Regions from separate parts of the Alcanivorax sp. 97CO-5 genome, predicted to be linked through region 3. Evidence: predicted binding sites of a transcription regulator. Region 3 holds the regulator's gene; each other region holds the start of a gene.
The links. The regulator sigma-54, encoded in region 3, starts transcription at its own class of promoters, with help from an activator protein. The targets are predictions, from matches to a motif close to TGGCACNNNNNTTGCTNT.

Region 1 (2,272 bases), on a different contig from region 3:
AGTGGTGCTGGAACAGGCCCGCCGGGGTACTGATTTGGCCGGCGTAGCCAGCTTCCATGGCAGCCTGGGCACCGAGAACCCGGCAAAATCCGGCGAGCTGAAAGCTCGGGTTCTAGTCGCTACAGGGCAGGCTGACCCCATGGTGCCCGCAAAACAAGTAAGTGGTTTTGTCAGCGAGATGACCGCTGCCGGAGCCGATTTCCAATTACTGAGTTTCCCGGAGGCCAAGCACGGCTTCACTAACCCCGGGGCCGATGCTGCCGGTGAGCGATTCGAAATGCCCCTGGCCTACAGCGCTCATGCGGATCAGGTGAGCTGGGAGGCACTGATCGACTTCCTGGAACAGCCGGAGTAACCCGCACCACCCGAGCGCAAAGACGCGCGCCATGCACCATGCCGGCACACTTCATCGCGCCGGCATGGTATCCCCAATTCTGCTCCCCTCCCCCTAATTTCCAATGCCAAGCCGTGCCTTGTGCGGCAGACACGGCCTTTTCGCCTTTCCTGATTCAGGTTGGCACTTCCTTTGCTTTATTACGGGTAGAGGAATCGAATGGCTTTGTTGCCATCAAGCACTCAACACAATCTGCACCAATAGAAAGCTAGGGTTCCGATCGGCTACGCCAGCAGCCGATGCCTGGTCCGAGAGCCTTCGACCTTCTTGGCGCCGATAGATTGGCAGCAGCATCTACCGGCAGGGGGTTACACGGCGGGACAAAAGCCCGGGAGGACACGATGACAGCAGTGTCATTGGATTCCTCTTCGTCCGTAGCCAAGGAGGTCCGACATGACCCGTTCCCTATGCAAAATAGCTGCAGCTGCAGCACTCGTTCTGTTTACCACGCTCACACCTGTTACTGCACTGGCCAAAGATTCTTTTAGCGTCTGCTGGTCTATCTACGTGGGCTGGATGCCATGGGACTATGGCGCCCAGCAAAAGATCGTCGACAAGTGGGCAGCCAAATACGACATCACCATCGATGTGGTTCAGATCAACGACTATGTGGAATCCATCAACCAGTACACTGCCGGTGCCTACGACGGCTGCGCCATGACCAACATGGATGCCCTGACCATTCCCGCCGCCGGGGGTGTGGACTCTACTGCCCTGATTGTGGGGGATTTTTCCAACGGTAACGATGGCGTGGTGCTCAAGGGCACTGACACGCTAGCCAACATCAAGGGCCAGGATGTAAATCTGGTAGAACTGTCCGTTTCTCACTACTTGTTGGCCCGCGCACTCGACACTGTCAACTTAAGCGAAAAGGACCTGACCGTGGTGAACACCTCCGACGCCGACATGGTGGCCGCCTTCACTACCAAGGGGGTCACTGCTGTGGCCACCTGGAATCCCCTACTCAGCGAAATCACCGCCATGCCGGACAGCCACAAGGTCTTCGACTCTTCAAAGATCCCGGGCGAAATCATCGACCTGATGGTGGTGAACACCGAGACCCTCAAAGCCAACCCGAACTTCGGTAAGGCACTCACCGGTGCGTGGTATGAAATCATGGCCACCATGTCCGCCGATGACGATGCCGGCAAGGCTGCCCGCACCTTCATGGCCAAAGCGTCCGGCACCGATCTAGCCGGATACGACGCTCAGCTGGCGTCAACCCGCATGTTCTACAAGGCCAGCGAAGCGGTGACGTTCGTCAACAGCCCCGAGCTGAAAGACACCATGCAGAAAGTGGCGGAGTTTTCATTCGATCACGGCCTGCTCGGGGAAGGCGCTCCGAACGCCGGCTTCGTCGGTATCGAAACCCCGGTTGGCGTATTCGGTAGCGAAAGCAATGTGCAGCTGCGCTTTATCGCCGATTACATGGCCATGGCCGCCGACGGGAAGCTGTAACACCTGAAGGCTCAGGTCGAGGCCGGACAGAGTTAGCTTTTTTCGGCGTCGACCATTGCACTAGCTCCGACACTTACCAGTGGGAACCCCCATGAAGAAACTGATCAACAGACAGCCCAGCAGGGCAGCAAGCTGGGCATTGGGGCTACTTCCCTTTGCACTGCTGATTGTCGTTTACATGTTGGCATCAGATGCACGTCTTGCCGACAATCCAAACGACAAACTCCTGCCTGCACTGGACAGTTTTGTTCAGGCCATTAATCGCATGGCATTCGAGCCCAGCAAACGCAGCGGTGAGTACCTGCTTCTCGCCGATACCCTGGCCAGCCTGCAACGTTTGGCTATCGGTGTAGCCATCAGCGCCCTGGTCGCCATTATCGTGGGCATTGGCAACGGCAGCATCCCCCTGATCCGCTCCAC
Region 2 (2,272 bases), on a different contig from region 3:
TGACACGCTAATAGCAGTATCTTCATTGGCGACGAATCCGCTGATGCTAATGGATCGTGCAGTGGCGGTACGGCCGGTGCAAGTGGGTGACGACGTGTTGTGGCAATTCCAACAACAGGGTGAGAACGGCGTGACGGCACTGCAGTATGTTAATGCCGTGAAGGGCGAGAAGGTGACCGGTGCCGATGAAGCCTATGCGAAGAAACTGGTAGAGCGCTTTGTGGGTGAGTCCGTTGAGGTCCGAGACACAGAGCTACTTACGAAATTTCGTTTTGATTATCCTAGTGTCTACAAGCGTTTACCGGTGCGCAAGTTGTCGTTGGTGAATCAGCCGCAGCTGGCCATGCTGGTGGAAACTCGCAGTGGCCATATGGCTAACGAAGTCACTCCTTCTTCCATTCTACGTGCACTGCATTTCATCAATTTACATAAGTACCATTTCGTGGGCCGCCTAGGCCTATCCCCCCCGCAGCGAGATGCCGTAATGGTGGTTCTGGTGTTGCTGATCCTTGCCGCACTGGTGTCCGGTATGCTGCTAGCTTGGAGGAGATTGGGCAAAGGTTAAGCGCGTTGGCTGGCGACCAGCTTATCGCTATTGCAGCACGTTTAACCTGTGCCAGTGTGGCCACCCAGTCCCTGGGCCGTTTCTTCGGCCCGGGAGCAATTTCGCGCTACTTTTGAGTAGCGCGACACCTCTTGTGCCTCTTGGGCAAAGCTACTCTGCCGAAGGGGGTGGCTATCGACAATGCGGGAGTGTTCGCTATGCAGCACGCTCACGCTACCGGTGCTGAGTCAGATCCCGTTCCGTTGTTACTGTTTGCGTGATCACCATTGTGTGTCTTGCACGCTCGCTGATATCTCCCTGTCATGGCGTTGATGTAGTGTGGTTCCTTGAATTTTCGGTTCAACTCGCCGTTTCCTGTACCGCGGCAGGGATTATCTTGTTCCTAGCAATTTTGATGGAGCAGGGCAGGGCGTTGCCTCCTAGCCACAGCCAGGCCTTAAGCGAGTTCGAAGGGGTATAGAGCCCGCATCAATCACTTCGCCACCAGCCTGGTAATGGTGATGATGGTGGCCAGAATAGTGCATTAAAGCCATGTGTTTTTTTGCTTTGCACTTTATTGGCCCTTGGTAAGCCTCTGTGGTGATTTTTTACAGGCTAATGGGGGCATGTTTTGGCACAGGACTTGCTGCTTTATGCATTAGCAATACAAAAAGGACGATGCTTTTAGCGTGCTTCATTAACAGGGACGATGCCATGCGTTCATTACAGTTGCCGGCAGTGCCCGGTTTCGATGAGATGATAGCGCCGGGCGGTGAGGTGCGACCTCACTACACGAGCTACCATGATTGGTTGCTCCGACAGGACCGAAGCTTACTGCTACGTAAGCGCAAGGAAGCAGAGCTGCAGTTTCATCGTGTTGGGATTACGTTCAATGTTTACGGCGAGGAGAGCGGCACCGAACGACTTATCCCGTTTGATACCCTGCCGCGTGTCTTACCTGCCAGTGAGTGGAGTTTGTTGGAACGCGGTGCTATTCAGCGTGTTCAGGCACTGAATCTATTCCTGCATGATATTTACCACGACCAGAATATTATTCGCGACGGGCGTATTCCCGCAGAGCAGATTTTTGGTAATGCCCAATATCAGCCCTGTATGCAGGATGTTGACCTCCCCAATCAGGTCTATTCGCAAATCAGCGGGGTCGATCTTATTCGGGATGGTGAAGGATCTTGGTTTGTATTGGAGGACAACCTACGTACCCCTTCGGGGGTAAGCTACATGATTGAAAACCGGCGCATGATGATGCGCCTTTTTCCTGAATTGTTCGCCGGGCAGAGCGTGGCGCCAGTTGAGCACTACCCAGCATTGTTGCTGGAGACATTGCAGCAAAGCGCCACTCACAGCCATCCCTGCGTTGTGTTACTTACCCCGGGGCAGTTTAACAGTGCTTATTTTGAGCATGCCTTTTTGGCCCAGCAGATGGGTATCGAATTGGTAGAAGGCGCTGATCTGTTTGTAAAGAATGGTTATGTCTATATGCGGACTACCGCGGGCCCGCAGAAGGTGGACGTGATTTATCGGCGTATCGATGATGCGTTTCTTGATCCACTCGCGTTCCGTTCGGATTCCATGCTCGGCGTTCCCGGATTGATCTCGGTTTACCGTCAGGGGAACGTGGTGCTGGCCAATGCGGTGGGTACCGGAGTGGGCGATGACAAATCTATCTATCCCTATGTGCCGGATATGATTCGATTCTATCTTGATGAG
Region 3 (2,272 bases):
CGCGGCATCGGCGTCTTAATCACCGACCACAATGTACGCGAGACCCTGGATATCTGTGACACCGCTTATATCGTCAGCGCTGGCCACATCATCGCCTCCGGTGACGCGGATATTATCCTTGCCAACCAACAAGTGCGAGACGTCTATCTTGGCGCCGATTTCAGACTATAAGGTCCGCCGCAAATCCTCTCTTCTATTGTGACTTGCGGTCATCCCTAGCACACAGTTTCACCTGGCACAAATATTGCTTAGCGTGTAGATAGACTGCTATCCTGGGTTTTTTGGGGACTAGCAGAATACTGAGCAGTATGAAGCCCACACTACAATTACAAATTGGCCAGCAGCTCACCATGACACCGCAGCTGCAGCAGGCCATTCGCCTCTTGCAGCTATCCACTTTAGACCTGCGCCAGGAAATCCAGCAAGCAGTAGAGAGCAACCCCCTGCTGGAATTGGCAGACGATTTCGGTGACGATGCCCTCCCCGAGCATGACGAAGAACGTCAGGATGAAGAGCTCGACACCGACCGTGATAACGCCCTAGAAGAACTGATACAAGACGAGCCCGAGGTGGAAACCGAATGGGATGACGTCTATTCCGGCCAGAGCACCAGCAACAGCGCCGCACTCCCCGACGATGCCGACGAATGGCAGCAACGACACGCCGTTTCCGGCAACTTACAGGACCACTTGCTCTGGCAGCTAAACCTCACCCCCATGAGCGATGTAGACCGGATAATCGCCATAACGATTATCGAGTCCCTGGACGACCGTGGTTACATCACTGCCCCCCTAAGCGATATCGTCGACATGGTGAATGCCCAGCCAGACCTACTCACCGAAGGAGACGAACTGGAGCACGATGAAGTGCTTGCCGTGCAGCACCGGTTGCAACAGTTCGACCCGGTGGGCGTCGCCAGCGTCAACCTAGCTGACTGCCTCGGCGTCCAGCTGCGCCAACTGCCAGCGGACACCCCATTGCGCGACGAAGCCTCTGCCCTACTGGAACATCTGAACCTACTAGAAAAGCACGATTACACCGCACTGCGCCGCACCCTTCAGCTCTCTGAAGAGGTCCTTCTAGAGGCTTTATCCCTACTGCGCACCCTGGACCCAGCCCCCGGTGAGCAAATTGGCGAACCTCAAGTGGACTACGCCGTTCCTGACGTGATCGTCCGCCAACATCAAGGTCGCTGGCAGGTGAGCCTAAACGACGACGTCCTTCCGCGGGTCAACCTGCAACAGCAATACGCGAGCATTGCCCGTACCACCAGCGGTGAAGACGGGCAATATTTGCGCAATTGCGTTCAAGAAGCGAAATGGTTCATCAAGAGCCTGCAAAGCCGCCACGACACTTTGCTCAAGGTGGCCACCCGCATCGTGGACGTGCAACAAGGGTTCTTCGATTATGGCGATGAAGCCATGAAACCCCTGGTTTTGGCGGATATTGCCGATGCTGTTGAAATGCATGAGTCAACCATCAGCCGGGTCACCAATCAGAAATACATGATGACACCACGCGGCGTCTTTGAGCTGAAATATTTCTTTTCCAGTCATGTGGGAACCGACGGCGGCGGTGAGTGTTCCTCCACTGCTATTCGTGCCATTATTAAGAAACTGGTCGCTGCAGAGAATCCCCGCAAGCCACTCAGTGATAACAAGCTGGCGAGCTTGCTCAATGAGCAGGGAATTAATGTAGCGCGCCGGACCGTCGCCAAATACAGAGAAGCGATGAGAATACCGTCTTCTAGCGCCCGTAAACGTTTAGTGTAGAGCGCCAGAACGGACCCAGGAACGCGGGGAAAACCTTGCGAGGCCAGCCTGAAAGGCTGAATAAACAAGGTCTTTATCCCGGGTTTCTCAAACAGGTAAAGGAGCCAGCCATGCAAATTAATATCAGCGGTCATCACCTGGAAATTACCGATGCCTTGCGCACTTATGTGGGAGATAAATTTTCCCGCCTTGAGCGCCATTTCGACCAAATTACCAGCATCCAGGTGATTCTTTCCCCGGAACCCAAAAGCCACAAAGCCGAGTCCACAATTCATATTTCCGGGGCCGATGTCTTTGCCACCGCTGAGGCAGATGACATGTATGCTGCGATCGATAAACTGACGGACAAATTGGATCGTCAGATTCTTAAACACAAAGAAAAAGCCGTCAGCCACAAGCACGGTCACTAACCCAAAGCGACAATTATGCGAGTTCGCGAACTACTGACTCTGGCCCGCACCCATCACGGCGTACAGGCCAGCAGCAAGAAACAACTGCTT

Region 1: a site for sigma-54 is predicted at 516-533, ahead of Y017_RS13175 (putative urea ABC transporter substrate-binding protein). Genes of this name have one in related genera too.
Region 2: a site for sigma-54 is predicted at 1,177-1,194, ahead of Y017_RS01385 (circularly permuted type 2 ATP-grasp protein). Genes of this name have one in related genera too.

The regions. Positions count from the first base shown of each region.
Region 1 covers NZ_KI965906.1:110,214-112,485, forward strand. The annotation lists gene Y017_RS13170 (dienelactone hydrolase family protein) at 1-355, shown strand, start outside; guanidine-I (ykkC/yxkD leader) riboswitch at 592-731, shown strand; gene Y017_RS13175 (putative urea ABC transporter substrate-binding protein) at 788-1,852, shown strand; gene Y017_RS13180 (ABC transporter permease) at 1,944-2,272, shown strand, end outside.
Region 2 covers NZ_KI965877.1:302,153-304,424, reverse strand. The annotation lists gene Y017_RS01390 (hypothetical protein) at 1-565, shown strand, start outside; gene Y017_RS01385 (circularly permuted type 2 ATP-grasp protein) at 1,259-2,272, shown strand, end outside.
Region 3 covers NZ_KI965903.1:145,898-148,169, reverse strand. The annotation lists gene lptB (LPS export ABC transporter ATP-binding protein) at 1-171, shown strand, start outside; gene Y017_RS10035 (RNA polymerase factor sigma-54) at 309-1,772, shown strand; gene hpf (ribosome hibernation-promoting factor, HPF/YfiA family) at 1,883-2,182, shown strand; gene ptsN (PTS IIA-like nitrogen regulatory protein PtsN) at 2,198-2,272, shown strand, end outside.